DNA from 3 places in the Phyllobacterium sp. 22229 genome. Region 3 is predicted to be linked to each of the others. Evidence: riboswitches for the same ligand, from Rfam matches in the RefSeq annotation. Region 3 holds a riboswitch; each other region holds the start of a gene.
What was found. Region 3 has a riboswitch for cobalamin ahead of ACTJJ7_RS04425 (DUF1636 family protein). Riboswitches for the same ligand answer to the same signal wherever they lie in the genome.
Positions count from the first base shown of each region.

Region 1: linked by a shared signal. The riboswitch ahead of ACTJJ7_RS19465 (aromatic ring-hydroxylating oxygenase subunit alpha) and the one ahead of ACTJJ7_RS04425 (DUF1636 family protein) in region 3 are both predicted to bind cobalamin.
Region 2: linked by a shared signal. The riboswitch ahead of ACTJJ7_RS03405 (ribonucleoside-diphosphate reductase subunit alpha) and the one ahead of ACTJJ7_RS04425 (DUF1636 family protein) in region 3 are both predicted to bind cobalamin.

Region 1 covers NZ_JBQEPA010000016.1:119,397-126,675, reverse strand. Annotated here, with positions in the region: gene ACTJJ7_RS19470 (2Fe-2S iron-sulfur cluster-binding protein) at 224-1,315, opposite strand; gene ACTJJ7_RS19465 (aromatic ring-hydroxylating oxygenase subunit alpha) at 1,323-2,567, opposite strand; cobalamin riboswitch at 2,694-2,892, opposite strand; gene ACTJJ7_RS19460 (DUF1868 domain-containing protein) at 3,004-3,714, opposite strand; gene ACTJJ7_RS19455 (L-fuconate dehydratase) at 3,796-5,073, opposite strand; gene ACTJJ7_RS19450 (fumarylacetoacetate hydrolase family protein) at 5,113-5,958, opposite strand; gene ACTJJ7_RS19445 (SDR family oxidoreductase) at 6,127-6,861, opposite strand; gene ACTJJ7_RS19440 (MaoC family dehydratase) at 6,900-7,279, opposite strand, start outside.
Region 2 covers NZ_JBQEPA010000002.1:226,315-233,593, forward strand. Annotated here, with positions in the region: gene metH (methionine synthase) at 1-254, opposite strand, end outside; gene cobF (precorrin-6A synthase (deacetylating)) at 401-1,165, opposite strand; gene ACTJJ7_RS03395 (hypothetical protein) at 1,162-1,386, opposite strand; gene ACTJJ7_RS03400 (ribonucleotide-diphosphate reductase subunit beta) at 1,377-2,516, opposite strand; gene ACTJJ7_RS03405 (ribonucleoside-diphosphate reductase subunit alpha) at 2,570-5,449, opposite strand; cobalamin riboswitch at 5,558-5,768, opposite strand; gene ACTJJ7_RS03410 (heme ABC transporter ATP-binding protein) at 5,819-6,610, opposite strand; gene ACTJJ7_RS03415 (FecCD family ABC transporter permease) at 6,613-7,279, opposite strand, start outside.
Region 3 covers NZ_JBQEPA010000003.1:88,253-95,531, forward strand. Annotated here, with positions in the region: gene ACTJJ7_RS04420 (DUF2126 domain-containing protein) at 187-3,507, opposite strand; cobalamin riboswitch at 3,664-3,876, shown strand; gene ACTJJ7_RS04425 (DUF1636 family protein) at 3,983-4,345, shown strand; gene ACTJJ7_RS04430 (ABC transporter ATP-binding protein) at 4,472-5,278, shown strand; gene ACTJJ7_RS04435 (ABC transporter substrate-binding protein) at 5,278-6,225, shown strand; gene ACTJJ7_RS04440 (FecCD family ABC transporter permease) at 6,259-7,245, shown strand.

The DNA.
Region 1 (7,279 bases), on a different contig from region 3:
AGGGGAATTGAGCCCTGTCTATCTCCCCCCTTGCGGGGGAGAAAGCGATTTCTGGCACTTAGCCCTTGCTAAGTGCCAGAAATCGCAAGAGAGGGGGCAAGTATGATGAGGCGGATTAATCCCCTCACTTGGATTTTCTAAGGATTTAGCAAAGAGGCTAAATCCAAGAAAATCCGTTCTCTCCCTCAAGGGGAGAGATAAGTGCCAGCATGCGATCAGCCTCTCAGGCCTCGATCTCCACATTGCCGAGGGGCTTGGTGCAGCAGGCGAGCACAAATCCCTCGTCGATTTCTTCATCGAGAATACCGCCATTGTGATCCATTTCGGATTTCCCCGACAGTTTCATCACCTTGCACGTGCCGCACAGGCCGGATTCGCAGGCCGCCGCAATGCGGATACCCGCGCCGCGCGCCGCCTTGAGGATCGTATCCCCCGGCATGCAGGGCACATCCATGCCCGACATGGAAAAGGTGATCGTTGCCGATGCTTCCACGGCATCGATGGACATCACGTCAAATGCGGGCAGCACCGGCTCTGCAGCCGGACCGAAGCTTTCCTGATGATACCGCGCCATGTCGAAACCGCCGGCTTCGAGCATGTCGCGCACATCGCGCATGAAACCCTCCGGACCACAGCAGAAGATCGTCCTGTCCTTGAAATCGGGCGACAGCAGCGGCAGCTTGGGCGCTTCCAGCCGCCCGCGAATGCCGGTCCACACCTGCCCCATCTCGTGTTCCTTGATCAGAAACGACAGTTTCAGGTTGGGCATGCAGCCGGTGAGGTATTCGAGCTCCCGCCGGAAGATGATGTCGCTGGGCCGGCGGGCGCAGGTGACGAAGCTGATATCGCTCTGCGGGGCGCAATCATGCATCCAGCGGGTCATCGACATCATCGGCGTGATGCCGGACCCGGCCGAGATGAACAGGTACTTTTCTCCCGGATGCCTGCGCATGGAGAAATCGCCGAGGGGACCGAAGGCCTTCAGCCGCATGCCCGGGGTCAGATGATCCAGCATCCAGCGGGTGCCGATGCTGTTCTCCTGCGCCTTGACCGTCACGGCAATGGTGAAGGGCCGTGACGGGCTGGAGGAGAGCGTATAGGTGCGCAGGACGGCTTCGGGCTGCACCGGCAGCTCGAAGGTCATGAACTGGCCCGGCTCATAGCGGAACCAGTTCTGGTTGTCGGAACGGAATGTGAAGGTCTTCACATTCGGCGCTTCCTCGATGATCGACAGACACTCCAGCAGATGCAGCCGGTCATTCCATGGCTGCATCTGGTCGAGGTGCGGGTAAGACTGAGGAACGCCCATGTTCATTGTGTACCTATGCTACCTTGCTGAGCCGCGTATCGCCGCCGGAAAGACGCTCTTCCATGAACGTGCAGTACCATTCGAGGAATTGCAGCACGCCGCCTTCATGCTCGGGCGAATAGGGTCCGGGCTCATAGGCGGGCGAGCGGATGCCGAAGGCGTTTTCCTCGACGATGCGGCGGTCCTGGTCATTGGTCTCAAGCCAGACATGCGTCAGTTCCTCGATGGTGTAGTCCACACCCTCGACCGCATCCTTGTGCACCAGCCATTTGGTGGTGACCTGCGTTTCATCCGGGCTGAGCGGCAGCACGCGGAAGGAAATGGCGTGGTCGCCGAGGACATGGTTCCATGTGGTCGGATAGTGGAACAGCAGCAGCGAGCCGATCTGCTTCTCGTTGACGCTGTTGCTGAGCTGACGGCCGACGGCGCGGCGCCCGCTCATCGTATAGCTTTCCGCATCACGCAGAAGCGGCACGCGGGTGGCGCGGTACTGGCCGTCATCCGACATGCGGAACGTGCTTGGCAGGCCTGCCGCTTCGCAACGCTGCCAATGGGCGGCGATTTCCGGATCGTCGGCGGCGCCCTGGACACCGCTCACGCTCGGCGCTTCCGGGAAGGTCTTGCACAGTTCGGGATGATTGGCCACACAGTGGTAGCATTCGCGGTTGTTTTCCCAGACCAGCTTCCAGTTGCCCTTCTCGACGATGGTGCTCTGAAAGGCGACCTTAGTTTCGGTGAGGTGGTGCGGTGCGAGATAGGGTTCGATCAGTGCGCGCGCCGCGCTGAAATCGACAGGATTCTGCGCCAGGCAGATGAAGATGTAACCGCCGACGCTTTCGCACGGCACCGGTTTCAAGCTGTGCTGGCTGGCGTCGAAATCATCGCCCATCTGGCGGGCGAACAGCAGGCGCCCGTCAAGCTCGTAGGTCCACTGGTGATAGGGGCAGACGAGCTTTGCCGACGTGCCGCGCTCGGCCGAACAGACGCGCGAGCCGCGATGGCGGCAGGAATTGTGGAAAGCCCGGATCTGGCCCTGGCGGTCACGCACGATGACAACGGGATAATCGCCGACCTGCACCGTGAAAAAATTGCCCGGCTTGGCGACTTCGCAATCATGGCCGATGAACAGCCAGTCGCGATAAAAGATGTTCTCCATGTCCAGCCGGAAATAATCCGGATCGGAGTAGAAGGCCTGTTCAAGGCCGTAGCCCGGTTTCCGGTTTCTCAGGTCCCGGAGCAGTTCGTTGCGTATATCCATGTCGTGTCCTCGCCTCGATGTTGCGAAAGAACTGACTGGTGGTGACGGAGGAAGAACGCCTGCACGGCCGGCCACCGGCCGATACCCGCGCAGAATCATGCTCCTTGATCGCCCACCGCGATCAGTCGGTTTTCATGTCCCGAGGCTGGTTTCCGGGCTCTGGAGTTGCCGTATCGGCTGTCACGACGCCTTCCCGGATTGTGGCCCAGTGGCTGTTATGCCGTGTTTCACTCCACTACCGTTGCGGGGGCAGCGCCGGGTTTCCGACCGGCTTCCCAATTCTCCGCTTCCCTAGAAAAGCGGCACCTCAAGTGCCCCGATAAAAGCATCCGCCACCCAAAAAGAATAGGTGCGGAAACGACATCGCATTTACGTAAGACGACACGTAGGGTGCCTGTACACTATGTCGCAGATTGGCGATCAAACGGCCACTGGTTCAATCCAGAACCACCAGTTCCTCGAAATGATTCATATCGGCGAAACTGCAGAATGCCGGCGGATTGAGTGCAATGACCGGCGATTCACGCCGGATGAATGCTAGGCAATCATCCAGAAGTTCCTGCCAGGCCCCGAGCCTCTCATCGGGAAAACGCGCGATGGGATAGGCCAGCGTGACATGGAAGACATAGGTGTCGTGATCAGGATGCCGGTAACCGAACGGCACAGCCAGTTCGTCGCGCCAGGCGCGCATGATGCGCTCGTCATATTCGCTCGCTCCCGCCACGGTGAGGCCGGCGGGCGTCACGTCGATCACCTCGACGTTGAACGGTCCGCAGCCCTCGAAATCCTGCAGGCGATCCACGTAAAGCCGCGTCATCTCGTCGATGCTTGTCTCCAGCGGAACGTCGTCGGGCCAGTAGGACGGGCGGCGGCGATATTCGATAATGCCCTGAAACAGCGTCATGTGCAGGCTGGAGACGGGGGTAAAGGCCAGCTGCCCGGCATCGGGCATCGCCAGCATCCGTTCGCGCACCGCAATGACCGAGGCTTCCGACTCGGAACCCTTCACCAGATGGCAGACAACCGTATTGCCGGGTTCCGGCTGAAAGACGCCCGCACTGTTGTAGCGCCTGCCGAGATGCACCGGCGGTTCCGGGTGCAGGCTGGCGGCAAAGCGGGCAAGCGAAGGCTTGATCAGGTCGAGCATGGGAACTCCGTGACGAGAGACGACAATGCAATCGCCATAGGACAGCTCTTTGTCAGGCAGATGAAGCCCCCGCCCATTTTGCTATGGCCGGTAGAGATATTCCTCGATCGACGCCTGTTTCATTTCAATCGAGAAACCCGGCAGCAACGGCGGCATATAGGCGGCATCCCGGATATGGCAGGGATCGACAAAATGCTCATGCAGATGATCGACATATTCGATCACCCGGCCCTCTTTCGTGCCTGACACGGCGATGTAATCGATCATCGACAGATGCTGCACATATTCGCAAAGGCCGACACCGCCCGCATGCGGCCAGACGGGCAGTTCATATTTTGCGGCAATCAGCAGCACGGCCAGCACTTCATTCAGACCGCCCATCCGGCACGAATCGATCTGCACCACATCGATGGCGCCTTCGGCAATGAACTGCTTGAACATGATGCGGTTCTGGCACATCTCGCCGGTCGCGACCTTCACAGGCTTGATCGCCTGCCGGATCTTGCGGTGACCCGCCACGTCATCCGGGCTGGTCGGCTCCTCGATAAAGAACGGCTTCACGAAGGCAAGCTTGTTGACCCAGTCGATGGCCTCGCCCACTTCCCAGACCTGGTTGGCATCGATCATCAGGATACGGTCCGGCCCAATCACCTCGCGGGCGATGGTCAGGCGGCGGATATCGTCTTCAAGATCGCGGCCGACCTTCATCTTGATGTGATTGAAACCGGCATCGACCGCTTCCTGGCAGAGGCGGCGCAGCTTTTCATCGGAATAGCCGAGCCAGCCTGCCGAGGTGGTGTAGCAGGGATAACCTTCCGCCTGCAGCGTGGCGATCCGTTCCTTCTTGCCGCTCTCCGCCTTGCGCAGGATGGCGAGTGCGTCCTCGCGCGTCAGCACGTCGGTGAGGTAGCGGAAGTCGACGATATCGACGATTTCTTCCGGCGTCATTTCGCCGACCAGCTGCCAGACCGGCTTGCCCGCTTCCTTGGCAAGCAAGTCCCAGACCGCATTGACCACTGCGCCCGTTGCCAGATGCATCGCGCCCTTGTCAGGCCCGATCCAGCGCAACTGGCTGTCGCCGGTGATGAAGTGCCAGAAACGGCCGGGATTTTCCTTCACCCAGTCCAGTTCCAGTCCGACGACGAGGTGCTTCATCGCTTCAATCGCCAGGCAGCAGATTTCATTGCCGCGACCGATGGTGAAAGTCAGGCCATGACCGGACAAAGCCGTGTTGTCCGTATCGAGGATGACATAGGCGGCGGAATAATCCGGGTCCGGGTTCATGGCGTCCGATCCGTCCAGGCTTTGCGAGGTTGGGAAACGGACGTCAAAGACGCGAAGATCGGTAATGCGGGTCACAATATGCCTCTTGATTGATGTTGCGGGCCAGACGCCGACTCAAATGTCGGCGCGTGCCACCTGTTTCTGGGTGCCAAGACCGTCAATGCCCAGCTCGATCACGTCACCCGCCTTGAGGTAGCGCGGCGGCTTCATGCCCATGCCGACACCGGGCGGTGTTCCGGTCGAGATGATGTCGCCGGGATGCAGCGACATGAACTGGCTGAGATAGGAGACGAGGAAGGCAGCGCCGTAGACCATGGTTTTCGTGGAACCGTTCTGCATGATCTCGCCATTGACCTTCAGCCACATGCCAAGATTTTGCGGGTCGGCCACCTCGTCCTTGGTCACCAGCCACGGGCCTGTCGGCCCGAACGTGTCGCAGGATTTGCCCTTGGTCCATTGCCCTGCCCGCTCCGTCTGGAAGGCGCGCTCGCTGACATCGTGCACGGTGCAGTAACCGGCGACGTAATCCAGCGCCTCGGCTTCATCAACATATTTTGCCGTGCGGCCGATGACGATGCCAAGCTCGACTTCCCAGTCGGTCTTTTCCGAATCGCGCGGAATGACCAGGTCGTCATTCGGGCCTGATATGGCCGATGTGGCTTTCATGAAAATGACCGGCTCCGGCGGCACGGCCATGCCGGATTCCGCCGCATGATCCGCATAATTCAGACCGATGCAGATGAATTTTCCGGTTCCGGCAACGCAGGGGCCGAGGCGCGGATTGCCGCCAACGGCAGGCAGGCTCTCTAAATCCAGCGCCGACAATTTTGCCAGCGCTTCCGGGTCGAGCACGGCCCCGGCAAGATCGCTCACCACGCCTGAAAGATCGCGGATATGCCCCTTGGCATCCAGCACACCGGGCTTTTCCTGTCCCGGTTCGCCATAACGTAGAAATTTCATCGTCTGTTCCTTCCGATTGCATGGGAGGAGGCTTCTGACAATTCATCCTGATGAGGAAGCTGGTGCGGTTTTCGAGAACCGGAGCGCAGTGGACATTTTCGTCCATGAGAGCACCGGAAGCGCAGAAAATCGCATCAGATGCCCATCAGGGTGGATTGGCAAAGTCTCCTAGACGGTCCAGCCGCCATCGATGTTATAGGCCTGCCCCGTCGTGTAGGTCGCACCGGCGAGATAGACGGCAAGGTCGGCAATTTCCTCCGGCAGGCCGAGACGGCCCATCGGCTGGCGGGCAATGAAAGCCGCGCGTGCGGCCTCGTAGTCGCCGCCCGCCCGCATGCGTTGTTCCAGCGACGGGCTTTCCACCGTGCCGGGGCAGATCGCGTTGCAGCGGATGCCCTGCGTGATGTATTCGGCGGCCACCGACTTGGTCAGGCCGAGCACAGCCGCCTTGGTGACGCCATAGGCGAAGCGGTTCGGCACGCCCTTCACGCTGCTGGCAACCGACGACATGTTGATGATCGCGCCATCGCCGCGTTCGATCATGCCGGGCAGGACGGCGCGGATCGTCCGGATCATCGCCCGGACATTGAGATCGAGGGCGAAATCCAGATCCGCATCGGGCATTTCAAGGATCGAGCCGCCATGCACGAAACCGGCACAGTTGAAGAGCACGTCAATCGGACCGATCTCTCCGGCAACCTGATTGACCTCTTCGGTTTTCAGCACATCCAGCTTGCGCGGTTTGATCCCCGCCTCCTGCGGCAGTGCATCGAGCAATTGCTGGTTGATGTCAGTGGCATGGACGATTGCGCCTTCGCGCGCAAAAGCCAGCACCGATGCGCGGCCGATGCCCTGCCCTGCCGCTGTGATCAAAACCCGCTTGCCTGCAAGCTTACCTGTCATTTCAAACCTCCATCTGGCACATTGAGGTGCCCGTCATATCAATTTGTTCTGCGCTCGGCGATCAGGATATGGTCGGCTGCGAGCACGACTTCATCGCGTTGGTTGAGAACCTCGCAGCGCTCGACCACGCGCCCGCTTCCCGGGCGTTTCGGATCGTCTTCCTTGGCGCTGATGGTCACGCGCGTGCGGATGGTGTCGCCGATGAAGACCGGCCGCACGAAACGCAGACGGTCATAGCCATAGGAGAACGCCACCGGATTGATCAGGCTGGCGGTGAGGCCGACACCGATGGAAAAGATCATTGTCCCATGCGCAACCCGCTGGCCGAACGGCGTGGTCTTGGCAAATTCGGCATCCATATGGTGCGGGAAGAAATCGCCGGTGTGACCCGCATGCACGACGAAATCGGTTTCAGTGA
Region 2 (7,279 bases), on a different contig from region 3:
TGGATATCCTCGATGGCCTGGGGCTGCGTCAGAATCAGGAGATCGTTGTTGCCCTGCAGGTGACAGGAGCAGTCGGCAAAGCGTTCGCCGCGGAAATCGTCCTCGTTCAGGCTGAGACCCTGAATCTGCGTGCCCATGGCCCCGTCGAGAATCAGGATGCGTTCGCGCGCCGCCTTGGTCAGCGCTTCAAACACCTCCGAGCCATCCCGTGGAGCACCCAGGGGACCGAACAGATTATCGACTGCAATATTCATGACTCAAACGCCTCTTGGCCATCTTGGGATGGGAGACGTAAACTCACATAAAGATATCTTTATGTCAACAAATCAATTCCATTGACGGCAAATTCTGTCGCAGCTGCGGCGTCCTGTCCGGCCGCTGCCGTGACAGCCGTGAAACGCTATTTTTCTCCCGTTCGTTTCAGAAGATAGGTATCCATGATCCAGCCTTTTTGCTGCCGCGCGACCATGCGCAGGCGTTCGATCTCATCGACAACATCGCGCAGCCGCCCGGACAGAAGAATTTCGTCCTGCGTGCCGACATAGGCGCCCCAATAGATATCGACATCCTCCTTGACGGTCTTGAACGCGCCCTCGCCGTCAAGCATCACGACAATGCTTTCCGAATTGTTGGGAAACCCCTCCTCCAGCTTGCGGCCGGTGGTGATGGTGATCGATTCGCCGATGCGATTGAGGACCACCTTGTGTTTCGCGGTGAGCGCCTGAATGGCGGTGATGCCCGGTATCACGTCATATTCCAGCTCGAAGCCACCCTTGGCATTAAGGCGATCGAGAATCCGCAGCGTGCTGTCATAAAGCGAGGGGTCGCCCCAGACGAGAAACGCCCCGCACTCGTCATCACCAAGCTCCTCGAGCAGCAGATGCTCATAGGCCGCTTCGACCCTGTCGTGCCATTCCTCGACACTGGCGCGGTAGGTTGAAGAGGGCTTATGACGGACGGGCGTTTCAAAATCGACCATGCGGTAGTCGTGGCCGGTGATGAAGCGCTCGCAGATTTCGCGGCGGATGCGCGCAAGCTGTTCCTTCTCGGCACCCTTGTCGGCGATGAAGAAGACATCGACCTGATTGAGCGCGTTCACCGCCTGAATGGTGACGTAATCGGGGTTTCCCGCCCCGATGCCGATGATGAGAACCTTGCGTTTCATTGTGCTGTCCGCACACTCTGCGGCCGCATCGCTGCTCTCTTCTCGCTGATCAGGGCGCAGAAGAGATCATGCAGCCGTTTGGCGCCCGGATGGCTTGCATAGCGGCGCAGCCGTGCCACTTCGGCACTGGCCGCAGCGACGAGATCGCCATTCCTGGGTTGCCGCATCAGCCAGGCAACGAATACATCCTCGGGAGCAGGCATCCTGTTGATCAATCCCATGCCAGCGCTCCGCCGTTCTGATATTCGATGACGCGGGTTTCGAAAAAATTCTTTTCCTTCTTCAAATCCATCGCCTCCGACATCCACGGGAACGGATTGTCCGTGTCGGGGAAGACCTGGGCAAGGCCGAGCTGGGCGCAGCGGCGGTTGGCGATGAAGTGCATATAGCTTTCGCACAGGGCAGCGTTCAATCCGAGGAAACCGCGCGGCATCGTATCGCGGCCATAGGACGCCTCGAGTTCCGCCGCATTCCTGATCATCCCGCGCAGTTCTTCGGTAAAGGCTTTCGTCCACAGATGCGGGTTCTCGTGACGGATCTGGTTGATCACGTCGATACCGAAATTCATGTGAATGCTCTCGTCGCGCAGGATGTACTGATATTGCTCGGCAATGCCGACCATCTTGTTGCGGCGGCCGAGCGACAGGATCTGGGCAAAGCCGGTATAGAACCACATGCCCTCGAAAATGACATAGAAGGCGACGAGATCGCGCAGGAAAGCCTGGTCCATCTCCGGTGTGCCGGTCTTGAAATCGGGGTTGTCGAGATTTTGCGTGTGCTTGAGCGCCCATGCCGCCTTGTCGGTGATCGATGGCACTTCGCGATACATGTTGAAGAGTTCGCCCTCGTCCAGCCCAAGGCTTTCGACAATATACTGGAACGTGTGGGTATGGACGGCTTCCTCGAAGGCCTGACGCAAGAGATACTGGCGGCATTCCGGATTGGTCAGGTGCCGGTAGATGGCGAGCACGATGTTGTTGGCGACCAGTGACTCGGATGCCGCGAAGAAACCGAGATTGCGCTTGATCATGCGCCGTTCGTCGTCGGTCAGCCCGTCCCTGGATTTCCACAGGGCGATATCCGCCTGCATCGACACCTCTGTCGGCATCCAGTGATTGTTGCAGCCATTGAGATATTTTTCCCAGGCCCAGTGATATTTGAGCGGCAGCAACTGATTGACGTCGGCACGTGAATTGATCATCGCCTTGTCATCGACGCGCACACGGCCGCCGCCGCGCACGATATCGCCAAGGCCTGTCGCATCGGCGGCGGGTGCCTGATCCGGTGCGAGGGCGGGATGGATGGCGCGCGCCGCATTGGCGGCAGCTTCGGTGTTGGTCCAGTCAAGCATGGTCTTTTCCTTCAATTCATTGCAAAGCATCTATGGCAGGCGTGGTTGCGCGCTTACTGGCAGGCTTCGCAGTCCGGATCGTTGATCGAGCAGGCATTGCCGGCCGGCTCCGACAGGATGATCGGTTCGGCAACCGGCTTGGCGGCGACGGCATTGAGCTTGCCGTCCGTGCCTTTCAGCGTGGACTTTTCCACGTGCGAGGCCGAGCGCGAGCGCAGGTAATAGGTCGTCTTCAGGCCGCTGTTCCACGCGAGGCGATAGAGCTCGTCGAGCTTCTTGCCGCTCGGGTTGGCAATATAGAGATTGAGCGACTGGGCTTGATCGATCCATTTCTGCCGGCGCGAGGCTGCTTCGATCAGCCATGCACTGTCGATTTCGAACGCCGTGGCATAGAGCGCCTTGAGGTCGGCGGGGATGCGGTCGATTTCACCCACCGAGCCGTCGAAATATTTCAGGTCGGAAATCATCACTTCGTCCCACAGCCCGCGCTGCTTCAGGTCATGCACCAGCGCGGCATTCACGACGGTGAAGTCGCCCGACATGTTGGATTTGACGAAGAGGTTCTGGTAGGCGGGCTCGATGGACTGGGCGACGCCGCAAATATTGGAAATCGTCGCGGTGGGGGCAATCGCCATGGTGTTGGAATTGCGCATTCCGGTTGTCGTCACCCGCTTGCGCAGGACTTCCCAGTCAAGGGTCGTGCTGCGGTCCATCGAAAGCCTGGCGCCGGCTGCCGTGCGGGCCTGATCGAGCAGTTCGACGGAATCGATGGGGAGTATGCCCTTCGACCAGAGTGAGCCGTTGAAGCTTGGATAGCTGCCGCGTTCGCTGGCGAGGTCAACCGATGCCGAAATGGCATGGTAGGAAATGGCTTCCATGCTGAGATCGGCAAAAGCCACGGCCTCATCGGACGCGTAGGGAATGCGCAGAGCCTGCAATGCATCCTGGAACCCCATCAGCCCGAGGCCGACCGGACGGTGACGCAGGTTGGAAGAGCGCGCTTCGGGGATGGTGTAGAAGTTGATGTCGATGACATTGTCGAGCATGCGCATGGCCGTCGCCACAGTGCGGCCGAGACGCTCAAGGTCGAGGCCCTCGGCTGCAATGTGATTGGCAAGATTGATCGAGCCAAGATTGCACACCGCAACTTCATCCTTCGATGTGTTGAGGGTAATCTCGGTGCACAGGTTCGAGGAATGCACGACGCCGGCGTGACCCTGCGGCGAGCGGATATTGCAGGGGTCCTTGAACGTGACCCAGGGATGGCCGGTCTCGAACAGCATGGTCAAAATCCGGCGCCAGAGGTCCAGAGCGCGAACGGTGCGGAAGACGCGGATTTCGCCGCGTGCCGCCTTGGCTTCATACGCCTCGTAGGCGGATTTGAATGCCGCACCATAGAGGTCGTGCAGATCCGGCGTCTCGTCGGGTGAGAACAGGGTCCACGGCTCGTCCTTTTCCACGCGGCTCATGAACAGATCGGGCACCCAGTTGGCCGTGTTCATGTCATGGGTGCGGCGGCGGTCGTCACCGGTGTTCTTGCGCAGATCGAGGAATTCCTCGATGTCGACATGCCAGGTCTCGAGATAGGCGCAGACCGCGCCTTTGCGCTTGCCGCCCTGGTTGACCGCGATGGCCGTATCATTGGCCACTTTCAGGAACGGTACGACACCCTGGCTTTCGCCGTTGGTTCCCTTGATATGGGCGCCAAGACCGCGCACCGGCGTCCAGTCATTGCCAAGGCCGCCGGAATATTTCGCCAGGAGCGCATTGTCCTTCACCGCCTTGAAGATGCCGTCGAGATCGTCGGCAACGGTGGTCAGGAAGCAGGACGACAACTGCGGCCGCAATGTGCCGGAATTGAACAGCGTCGGGGTGGATGCCATGAAATCAAAGGATGACAGGAGGTTGTAGAATTCGATGGCGCGCGCTTCCCGGTCGATCTCGCGGGTGGCAAGGCCCATGGCGACGCGCATCAGGAAAGCCTGCGGCAGCTCGAAGCGGATGCCGCGCGTCTGCTGGAGATAGCGGTCATACAGCGTCTGCAGGCCGAGATACTGGAACTGCAAGTCGCGTTCCGGCTTCAGGGCCGCTGCAATTTTATGCAGGTCGAAGCGGGCGAGTTCCGGATCGAGCAGTTCGGCTTCAATACCAGCCTTCACATAGGCCGGGAAGTAATCGGCATAACGTTCCGCCATTTCATGCTGGGTTGCCTGTTCGGGCCTGCCGAAGACAAAGCTCAAGGCTTCGCGGCGCAGCTTGTCGAGAAGCAGCCGCGCGGTGACAAAGGCATAGTTCGGTTCGGTTTCAACCAGCGTGCGCGCCGCCAGAATGGGTGCAAGCGATAACTCGTCAAGGGTAATGCCATCGTAGAGATTGCGCTGGGTTTCGCTGAGGATTGGCGCGGCGCTGACCCCCTCAAGTCCTTCGCAGGCTTCATCGATGATGCGGGCAAGACGCACCGTATCGAGCGGTGCCCTGGTGCCACCCGGCAGGGTCACGCTCAGCGACGGGCCGGTTTCGGCCACCGGTTCAACCAGCTTCGCCCGTTCTCGCGCGCGTTCTTCCCGGTAAAGAACATAGGCGCGCGCAACCTTGTGGTTTTCGCTGCGCATGAGGGCAAGTTCAACCTGGTCCTGCACGTCTTCAATGTGAAACAGACGCCCTTCGCTGCTGCGGCGCTTCAACGTTGTCACGATGTCGGTGGTCAGGCCTTCGACGACATCATGCACGCGGCGGGAACCGGCGGCGACATTGCCTTCAACGGCGAGGAAGGCTTTGGTCAGGGCAACGGTGATTTTCAGCGGGTCGAAGGGGGTAACCGAGCCATTGCGGCGAATGACACGATAGCCGGGCTCGGCGGACGTAGATTGTGTTTCGCCGTGACGAATGGGTGCAAGTCCATCGGTGCGAGTGGTTTCAAGAGAAAGAGACATGTGCTTATACCCCAAATGTTGGGGGCAAAGGTCGAGCGCACGCGTGCAAGAATCCGGTCAGCTTGCGGCCGACCATTGCAAGCGACACACCGGGACACCCCGCCCGTGGACGTTCATCATGTCATGGCAGGTCTCCTGGCTCACAGGTCGGCGCTGGTGTCGGCCTTCCCGAAGCGGGGCTCCAGTGGCATTGTCGACAACAACTCGCTGTTTACAGTTGCGGGGGCAGCGCCGGCATCAATGTCCAGGACATCTCACCGGCTTCCCTCTTAGCTCCCGGTCTTGCGACTCGGGGAGAACCATAACATCTATATTTAGTATCAAATTGCCATCTACAGTCAATAGGTAGATAGCGACATCTTCGCTTGCTCAGAGCGTTGCGGATTGCGGCAACACGAACGGCACGGATTTGCCGGGCAGACCGCCGACCTTGAGCGCACATTCATAAACACGCAGAATGCGGTCATCCGTCAAGACCTCCATGGGCGTACCCACAGAATCGGCCCGCCCTCTGTGCATAACCACGACGCGGTCGGCAAACATGGAGGTCAGGTTGAGATCATGCAGGATCGCGATAACCCCGCCACCGCGATCGGCGAAGTCGCGGGCAATCTGCATGATGATCAACTGATGCTTGATATCGAGGCTCGACACCGGCTCATCGAGAAAAAGAAAGCGGGGCTGGCCGTCCAGCACCGGCTGCCAGACCTGGCAGAGGACGCGCGCCAGTTGCACCCGCTGCTGCTCGCCGCCGGAGAGTTCCTGATAGAACCGCCCGCCGAAGCCCGCGAGGTCGACCCGTTCGAGCGCTTCGTCCGGCAACGTTTCCACGTTGTGCCGCGCGGCGCCGGAGCGGCCGCTGGTCATGCCCAGCTTGACAATCTCGCGCACGGTAAACGGAAAGGACAGCGAGGTGGATTGCGGCAGGATCGCCCGCATGCTTGCCATCTGCCAGAGCTTCAGCCGGTTGATCGGCACACCGTTGATGTTGATGACACCCTCATGCGGCAGGTCGCCGGAGAGTGCGCGCATCAGCGTGGTCTTGCCTGATCCGTTGGGGCCGACGATGACGCAGAATGCGCCCGCCTCCGCATCGAAGGATACATGCTCGACAATCCTGCTTCGGCCGAGAGAGACAGAGACATTGGAAACACGGATCATGATCAGAGGTCCAGAATGCCGCGGCGGCGCAGCAATATCCACAGGAAGAACGGTGCGCCGACGGCCGCCGTGACGATGCCGATGGGCAGTTCGGACGGCGCAACGATGGTCCGGCTGACCGCATCGGCAATCAGCAGCAGGCTGGCGCCAAGGAGAGCGGCGGCCGGCAGGAGATAGCGGTGATCGGGACCGATCACGAGGCGCAGAAGATGCGGAACAACCACGCCGACAAAGCCGATGCCGCCGCTGACCGCAACCGATGCGCCGGTCGCTGCTGCAACCGTGACAATGGCGATGCGTTTGAAGCGCTGCACCGGGATGCCGAGATGACTGGCCGATGCTTCCCCGAGGGCGAGCCCGTTGAGGCCGCGCGCGAGGAATGGCGAAATGACAAGGGCCAGCGCAATGAGCGGACCGGACGCTGCGATCTTGACCCAGTTGGCTCCCGCCAGCGATCCCAGTCCCCAGAATGTCAGGTCGCGCAACTGTTTGTCGTCGGCGATATAGACCAGGACCCCGATATAGGCGGCGGCCATGGCGCCAAGCGCTATGCCGGCAAGCAGCATGGTGGCGATGGATGTCTGTCCGCGCCGGGTTGCGACCCGGTAGAGGACGAGCGTGAAGATGAGGGCGCCGAAAAAAGCGGCAAGCGGCAAGGCGTAGAGACTG
Region 3 (7,279 bases):
CCCCCTCTGCCCTGCCGGGCATCTCCCCCACAAGGGGGGAGATCACATCGGCATTGACGGTTTTGCTTGCTTTGCCGGATTGATGGTTGGCTGAAACGATTGTGCAGGCTGATCTCCCCCCTTGTGGGGGAGATGGGCGGCAGCCCAGAGGGGGGTACAATCTCTCTTTGCATCAATCCCACAATCTCAATGCCTCGGCCTTCTCAGATCAAGGGTCATCGGAAATTCGCCCGATGGCTGTTCCCTGCGCAATTCATATCCGCCGGCCGTATGGCCGCGCGGCTCGAAACGCGCCAGCCGGCGTGCCTCGGCCTCGTTCGAATTGACCGGAAACGTATCATAGCTGCGCCCGCCGGGGTGTGCGACATGATAGACGCAACCGCCGATCGCCCGCTGCGACCACTGGTCGTAAATATCGAAAACCAGCGGCGTGTTGACCGGGATCATCGGATGCAGGCCGGAGCGCGGCTGCCACGCCTTGTAGCGCACGCCTGCAACCGCCGTGCCCTGCCGGTCCGTCATCGTCAGCGGCACCTCGCGGCCGTTGCAGGCGACGCGGTAGCGGGCAGGATTGAAGCCGTCGACCTTGACCTGCAGCCGTTCCACCGAGGAATCGACAAAGCGCACCGTGCCACCGATGGCGCCCTGTTCGCCCATCACATGCCATGGCTCCAGCGCCTGCCGGATTTCCAGCTTCACGCCCTCATTCTCGATTTCCCCGCAGAAGGGGAAACGGAATTCCAGCTGGGCCTCGAACCATTCCGGCCGGAAATCAAACCCGTTCTCGCGCAAATCAGCGAGAACATCGAGGAAATCCTGCCAGACATAGGCCGGCAGCATGAAGCGGTCATGCAGCGCCGTGCCCCAGCGGACGAAACTGCCCTGTATCGGATTGTTCCAGAACCGGGCAATCAGCGCGCGGATCAGCAATTGCTGGGCAAGGCTCATGCGCGCATTGGGCGGCATCTCGAAACCGCGAAACTCGACCAGACCGAGCCTGCCTGTCGGACCGTCGGGCGAAAACAGCTTGTCGATGCAGATTTCCGAGCGATGCGTGTTGCCGGTGACATCCACCAGCAGATTGCGGAACAGCCTGTCCACCAGCCAGGGCAAGGGCGGCGTGCCTTCGCCTGGGCGCGGCACCTGCGAAAGCGCAATCTCCAACTCGTAGAGGCTGTCGTGCCGTGCCTCGTCGATGCGCGGCGCCTGACTGGTCGGTCCGATGAACAGGCCGGAGAAGAGGTAGGACAGCGAGGGATGGCGCTGCCAGTGCAGGACGAGGCTTTTCAAGAGATCAGGACGGCGCAGGAACGGGCTGTTGGCCGGTGTTTCACCACCGACCACCACGTGGTTGCCGCCGCCGGTACCCGTATGGCGACCGTCGATCATGAATTTATCGGCACCGAGGCGTGTCTGGCGGGCTTCCTCATAGATTGCCGTCGTTGTGTCCACACAGTCGCGCCAGTTGGCAGCCGGATGGATATTGACTTCGATTACACCGGGATCGGGTGCAACGCGGATGACATTGATACGATGATCCTGCGGCGGGCTGTAGCCCTCGATGTGAACCGGCAGCCCGAGCTTGTGCGCCGCGGCTTCCGCCGCCGCAACCAGTTCCAGATAATCCTCGAGCGCCTCGACCGGCGGCATGAAGACGCTGAGGCGCCCGTCCCGCGGCTCGACCGATATGGCGGTGCGCACGGCCCCGCCGATTTCCCCCAGTTCCTGCTCCACCCGCTCCTGCTGGTTGCCTTCATCAGCGGTGAACGAGGCAACCGCCAGGACGTTTTCGCGCGGTTGCGGTGCCGGGTCCGGTAGGGCGCCGCGATCCACCGACGGGTCGACCGGCACGATATAGGGATATTCCGAAGCCGGAACATGCGGCAGGGCGCCGAGCGGCAGGCGGTATCCGACGGGCGAATCCCCCGGCACCAGAAACAGCTTGCCGCGCCGGGTCTTCCATTTCTCGCTGCGCCAGCGCGGGCCGGAGGCCTGGCTGTTCCAGCGCTGGACCGGCAGGACAAAACCGCTTGGCTCGGTCAGGCCCCGCTCGAAAACCCGGGCGATGCGGCTGCGTTCCTCCGGGTCTTTCAGCTTCGAGTTGGACGGATCGACATTATCGGGAAGATTGCCCTCCTTGACGATCCATTCCGCCGGGTCTTCATAGGCAGGCGCCACCATCTCCTGTTCAACGCCAAGCTCCTGCGCCAACGCGACGAGGAGTTTTCCGGCATCTTCCGGCTTGACGTCGGCCTTGCTGTTTTCCGGGGCGATCAGGTCGGGGTTGACCCAGATCGGCTTGCCGTCCTTGCGCCAGTAGAGCGAAAACGTCCAGCGCGGCAGGCTCTCGCCCGGATACCATTTGCCCTGCCCGTAATGCAGAAACCCGCCCGGCGCAAAACGCTCGCGCAGTCGCCGGATCAGCCTGTCGGCTTTTTCCCGCTTGGTCGGCCCAACGGCATCGGTGTTCCATTCGCCCGATTCGAAATCATCGATGGACACGAAGGTGGGCTCGCCGCCCATGGTCAGGCGCACATCCCTCTCGTTCAGGATCGCGTCGACCTGTTCGCCGAGCGCATCGAGCGCAGTCCAGGATTCGTCGGAAAACGGCTTGGTGATCCGCGGGTGCTCGGACACGCGCGTCACGCGCATATCGAAACCGAATTCCACATTGGCAAATTCGGCCATGCCGGAAATCGGTGCCGCATTGCGGTAATGCGGCGTGGCAGCAAGCGGCACGTGGCTCTCGCCGGTCAAAAGCCCGGAGGTGGGGTCGAGGCCGATCCAGCCTGCCCCCGGCAGGTAGACTTCGCACCAGGCATGCAAATCGGTGAAATCCTTGTCGGTGCCGGCGGGACCATCAATGGCGACGAGATCGGGTTTCAGCTGGATGAGATAGCCGGAGACGAACCGCGCGGCAAAACCGAGATTGCGCAGGACCTGCACCAGCAGCCAGCTTGAATCCCGGCACGATCCCGCGCGCAGGTTCAAGGTGGTGTCCGGCTCCTGAACACCGGTTTCCATGCGGATGACATAGCCGATCTCACGCTGGATGCGCGCGTTGAGATCGACGATGAAATTCACCGTGTTCGCCGGACTGTGATCGATGGTTGCAAGGAAAGCTGAAACCAGAGGTCCGGCCGGTTCCGGTTTGATATAGATCGACAGGTCGTCGCTGATCTCTTCGGGATAGCTGAAGGGCCATGTCTCGGCGACGGGTTCAACGAAGAAATCGAATGGATTGTAGACAGTCATGTCAGCGACGAGATCGACCTCGATCTTCAGCTCCGTCACCGGCTCGGGAAAGACAAAGCGGGCGAGGAAATTGCCGTAGGGATCCTGCTGCAGGTTGACGAAGTGATTGGCCGGACTGACTTTCAGGGAATGGCTGAGAACTTTTGTCCGGGAATGGGGCGCCGGCTGGAGCCGGATAATCTGTGGCCCGAGCATGATGGGCCGGTCATATCTGTAATGCGTCAGATGATAGACTGCTGCGTGAATTGCCATGTCGCCTCAAAAATCTGATTCAAAAAAAGCCGTGTTCCCACAAATGCTCCCAGCACTCTAACGCGTTACCGGCCAATTGAAATCTTTCATTTGCCAAAAATTTTGGCAGCTTCAAAAATTGCCGCATAAACATGCTTGCAACTGCGCGGCGGGCCGCATAGCATCCGCGCCGATGGTTTCTTCCGCAAGACAACGCGGGAGATGAAAAGGGAACACGGTGAGGCGTACCCAAAAGGGACCGAGACCGTGGCTGCCCCCGCAACTGTAAGCGGCGAGCGATGCCTGACATGCCACTGACCGAAAGGCCGGGAAGGCAAGGCGAAGCTGAGACCCGCGAGCCAGGAGACCTGCCATCACATCTGTAATTCGAACCGGACGGGGTGTGCCGGGAGCGATGCGATGTCCTCTCCCGCCTTGTCGCGATGGTGCATTGGCCGCGTTCCCCTGACCTTTGTCCACAAGGCAAAGCACCGGCATGACCACGCCAAGTCCCGATCACCAGATTATCGTCTGCACCCTGTGCAAGGCTGCCGATGGCCTGTCACGGCCGGGTCAGGACCTTGCCGCAAGGCTGCAGGCCGAACTCGATGGCAAGCTCGGCTACGAGGTGCATGGCGTTGCCTGCATGGCCGGTTGCGAACATCCCTGTACCGTCGCCTTCCGGGCGCCCGGCAAGGCGCAGTACCTTTTCGGCGACATCGATCCCGCCACGAACTTTGCCGATCTTCTGGACTTCGCCCGGATGTATCACACGCTCACCGATGGCTGGTCCAAGGCATCGCAGCGCCCGCAGGGCCTTTGGGACAAGACCCTCGCACGCATTCCGGCGCACCTATGACACATCAGGCATTGACCAATGTTATAACGTTACTGTACGAGAATGACGCGTCCGCGATGACGCAACGACATCTACCGCTTGGGATTTGACGCCATGTGCCTTGCCTGCAGTCACGCATATCCACCCATGAACCATGCCATCCTGCGTGCCGACGCGGTGACGTTCCGCACCGCCGGCCAGACGCTGGTGGATGAGGTTTCGCTCGACATCGCACGCGGCGCCCGCCTTGCCATAATCGGGCCGAACGGCGCGGGGAAATCAACGCTTCTGCGCATGCTGGCCGGTCTGCTGCGCCCCTCCTGCGGCAGCATCCACCTCGATGGCGCGGGAATAGACCGGCTGCCGCCCAAAGAACGGGCCAAAAGGTTTGCCTTTGTTGGCCAGACCGACATGCCGGACCCGCAATTGCTGGTGGATGATTACGTATCTTTTGGACGCATTCCGCACACCGGCACCCTGACCAAGGCAAAGGACCGGGATATCGTTGCCGAAGCCCTGGTGCGCGCCAGGATCGCCGCATATTCGCGCCGTCCCATCGGCTCGCTCTCCGGCGGCGAAAGGCAGCGCGTGCAGCTGGCGCGCGCCATAGCCCAGCAGCCGGACATCCTGTTTCTCGACGAACCCACCAATCACCTCGACCCGAAGGCGCGCAGCGAATTGCTGGCGCTCGTCGCCGGTCTCGATGTGACTGTCATAGCGGTGCTGCACGACCTGCCGCTGGTGGCGCCGTTCGCCACCCACGTCGCCGTCATGCACGCCGCGCAGCTCGTCGCCGCCGGCACGCCCGATGAAACGCTGACGCCGCGCATCGTCAGCGACGTCTTTGATCTTGATGTCCTGCGCCTGCGCCACCCCTCGCAGGATCGCGACCTCATGGTGTTCGAAGCACCAGAGCCAACAACAAAACAAACTGCTCAGCTACGGAGAATGTGATGAAAAGAATGCTGCTCGCCCTTGCCTTGTCGGCGCTATCAGCCCCCGCATGGGCGTTTCCTGTGACGGTCGACAGTTGCGGCAAACCCGTCACCTTCGAGGCCGCACCCAAGCGCGCTGTCATCCAGGACATCAACATGAGTGAAATGGCCTTTGCCCTGCACCTGCAATCCTCGATGGTCGGGGTATCGGGCATTACCGGCTGGTATAAACTCGATGACGCCTTCAAGAAGCAGCTGGGCTCCATTCCCGAGCTTGCGCCCAAATACCCGACCCTTGAAAATCTCATTGCGGCGGAACCGGATTTCTTCTTCGCCGGCTGGAATTACGGCATGAAACCGGGCGGCGAAGTCACGCCCGACACGCTGGCGCCGCACGGCATCAAGACGCTGGAACTGACTGAAAGCTGCATTCATCTCGACAAGAACCGGCCCGCCGCCACCATGGACCTGCTCTATGGCGATATGGAAAAGCTCGGCAAGATTTTCGGCAAGGAAGAGGAAGCCAACACGCTGATCAGCGGCTGGAAGAGCGAACTTGCAGCGATCAAGACCAAGATCGGCGACAAGAGCGGCACCCGCGTCTTCCTCTATGATTCCGGCGAGGACAAGCCGTTTACGGCGGGCAAGTTCGCCATCCCGACCGCGATGATCAGCGAAGCGGGCGGCACCAATATCATGGCCGATCTCGACACCAGCTGGGGCACCACCTCGTGGGAAACCGTGGCCACGCGCAATCCGGAATTCCTCGTCCTCCTCGACTATCAGGATGACGCGGGTTACCAGAAGCTGCTCGACTTCCTCAAGTCCCATCCGGCGATGAAGGAAACCGACGCGGTCAAGAACAACCGCTTCGTCGCCCTGCGCTATGCGGAACTGACGCCCGGACCGGCCAATATCGAGGCCATCGCCAAGATGGCCAAGGCCATGCATCCGGAAGCCTTCTGAGTGCATCTGCCTTTCCGTCAGCATCTGACACTGATGACTGGGGTGATGGCCGTTCTGGCCCTCGCCCTCGTGTCCATTGCCTATGGGGCAACGGTCATTCCGCTCAGTGACGTCTTGCGCGCCGTCGCCCATGCCGCCGGTCTCTCCGATACCGCCGTCAACGGTCCGGTCGGCAAGATCATCGTCGACCTGCGCCTGCCGCGGGTGATCCTTGCCATCTGCGTTGGCGCTGGGCTCGGCATCATCGGCGCGCTGCTGCAGACCGTTACCCGCAACGATCTCGCCGATCCGTTCCTGTTCGGCCTTTCCAATGGCGCGGCGGCCGGAGCGGTCTCGGTGATTACGGTCATCGGCGACCGCTTCGGCATCTGGACCCTGCCGATTGCCGCGTTCAGCGGCGGCATGCTGGCGGCCATCGTCGTGCTCATGCTGGTGCGGCGCGTGCAGGGACAGGGGCCGGAACGGCTGATCCTGGCGGGCCTTGCCGTCTCCTTCCTTTTCGCTGCGCTCACCAACTACATGGTGTTTGCCGGCGACCAGCGCGCCGCGCATTCGGTGATGTTCTGGACGCTTGGCGGCCTCGGCCTTGCCCGCTGGGAAAACCTGCCGCTCGCCCTTACCGGGCTTGCCGCCGTCCTTATCTACGCCCTGTACAACCACCGCAATCTCGATGCCCTGCTGGCCGGCGAAAACACGGCGGAAAGCCTTGGCATAAGGGTGACGCGCCTGCGCAACACGGTGTTCATCGTCTGCGCTTTCTCCACCGCGATCTTTGTCTCGGTGGCGGGTGTCATCGGCTTTGTCGGCCTGATGATCCCGCACATTGCCCGGCGTTTTTCCGGGCAGCTGCATGCGGGATTGATCGTCACCTGCGCCGTGCTCGGCGCCCTGCTGATCCTGCTCAGCGATCTTGCGGCCCGTCTGCTGCTCGCACCGCAGGAACTGCCCATCGGGATCGTTACCAGTTCCATCGGCGCGTTTTTTGTGGTGACGATTCTGTTGCGGAAGCGAGCGGGGTAGCGATCCTTGTACAGTGGAAGGGATTGGCCTATGC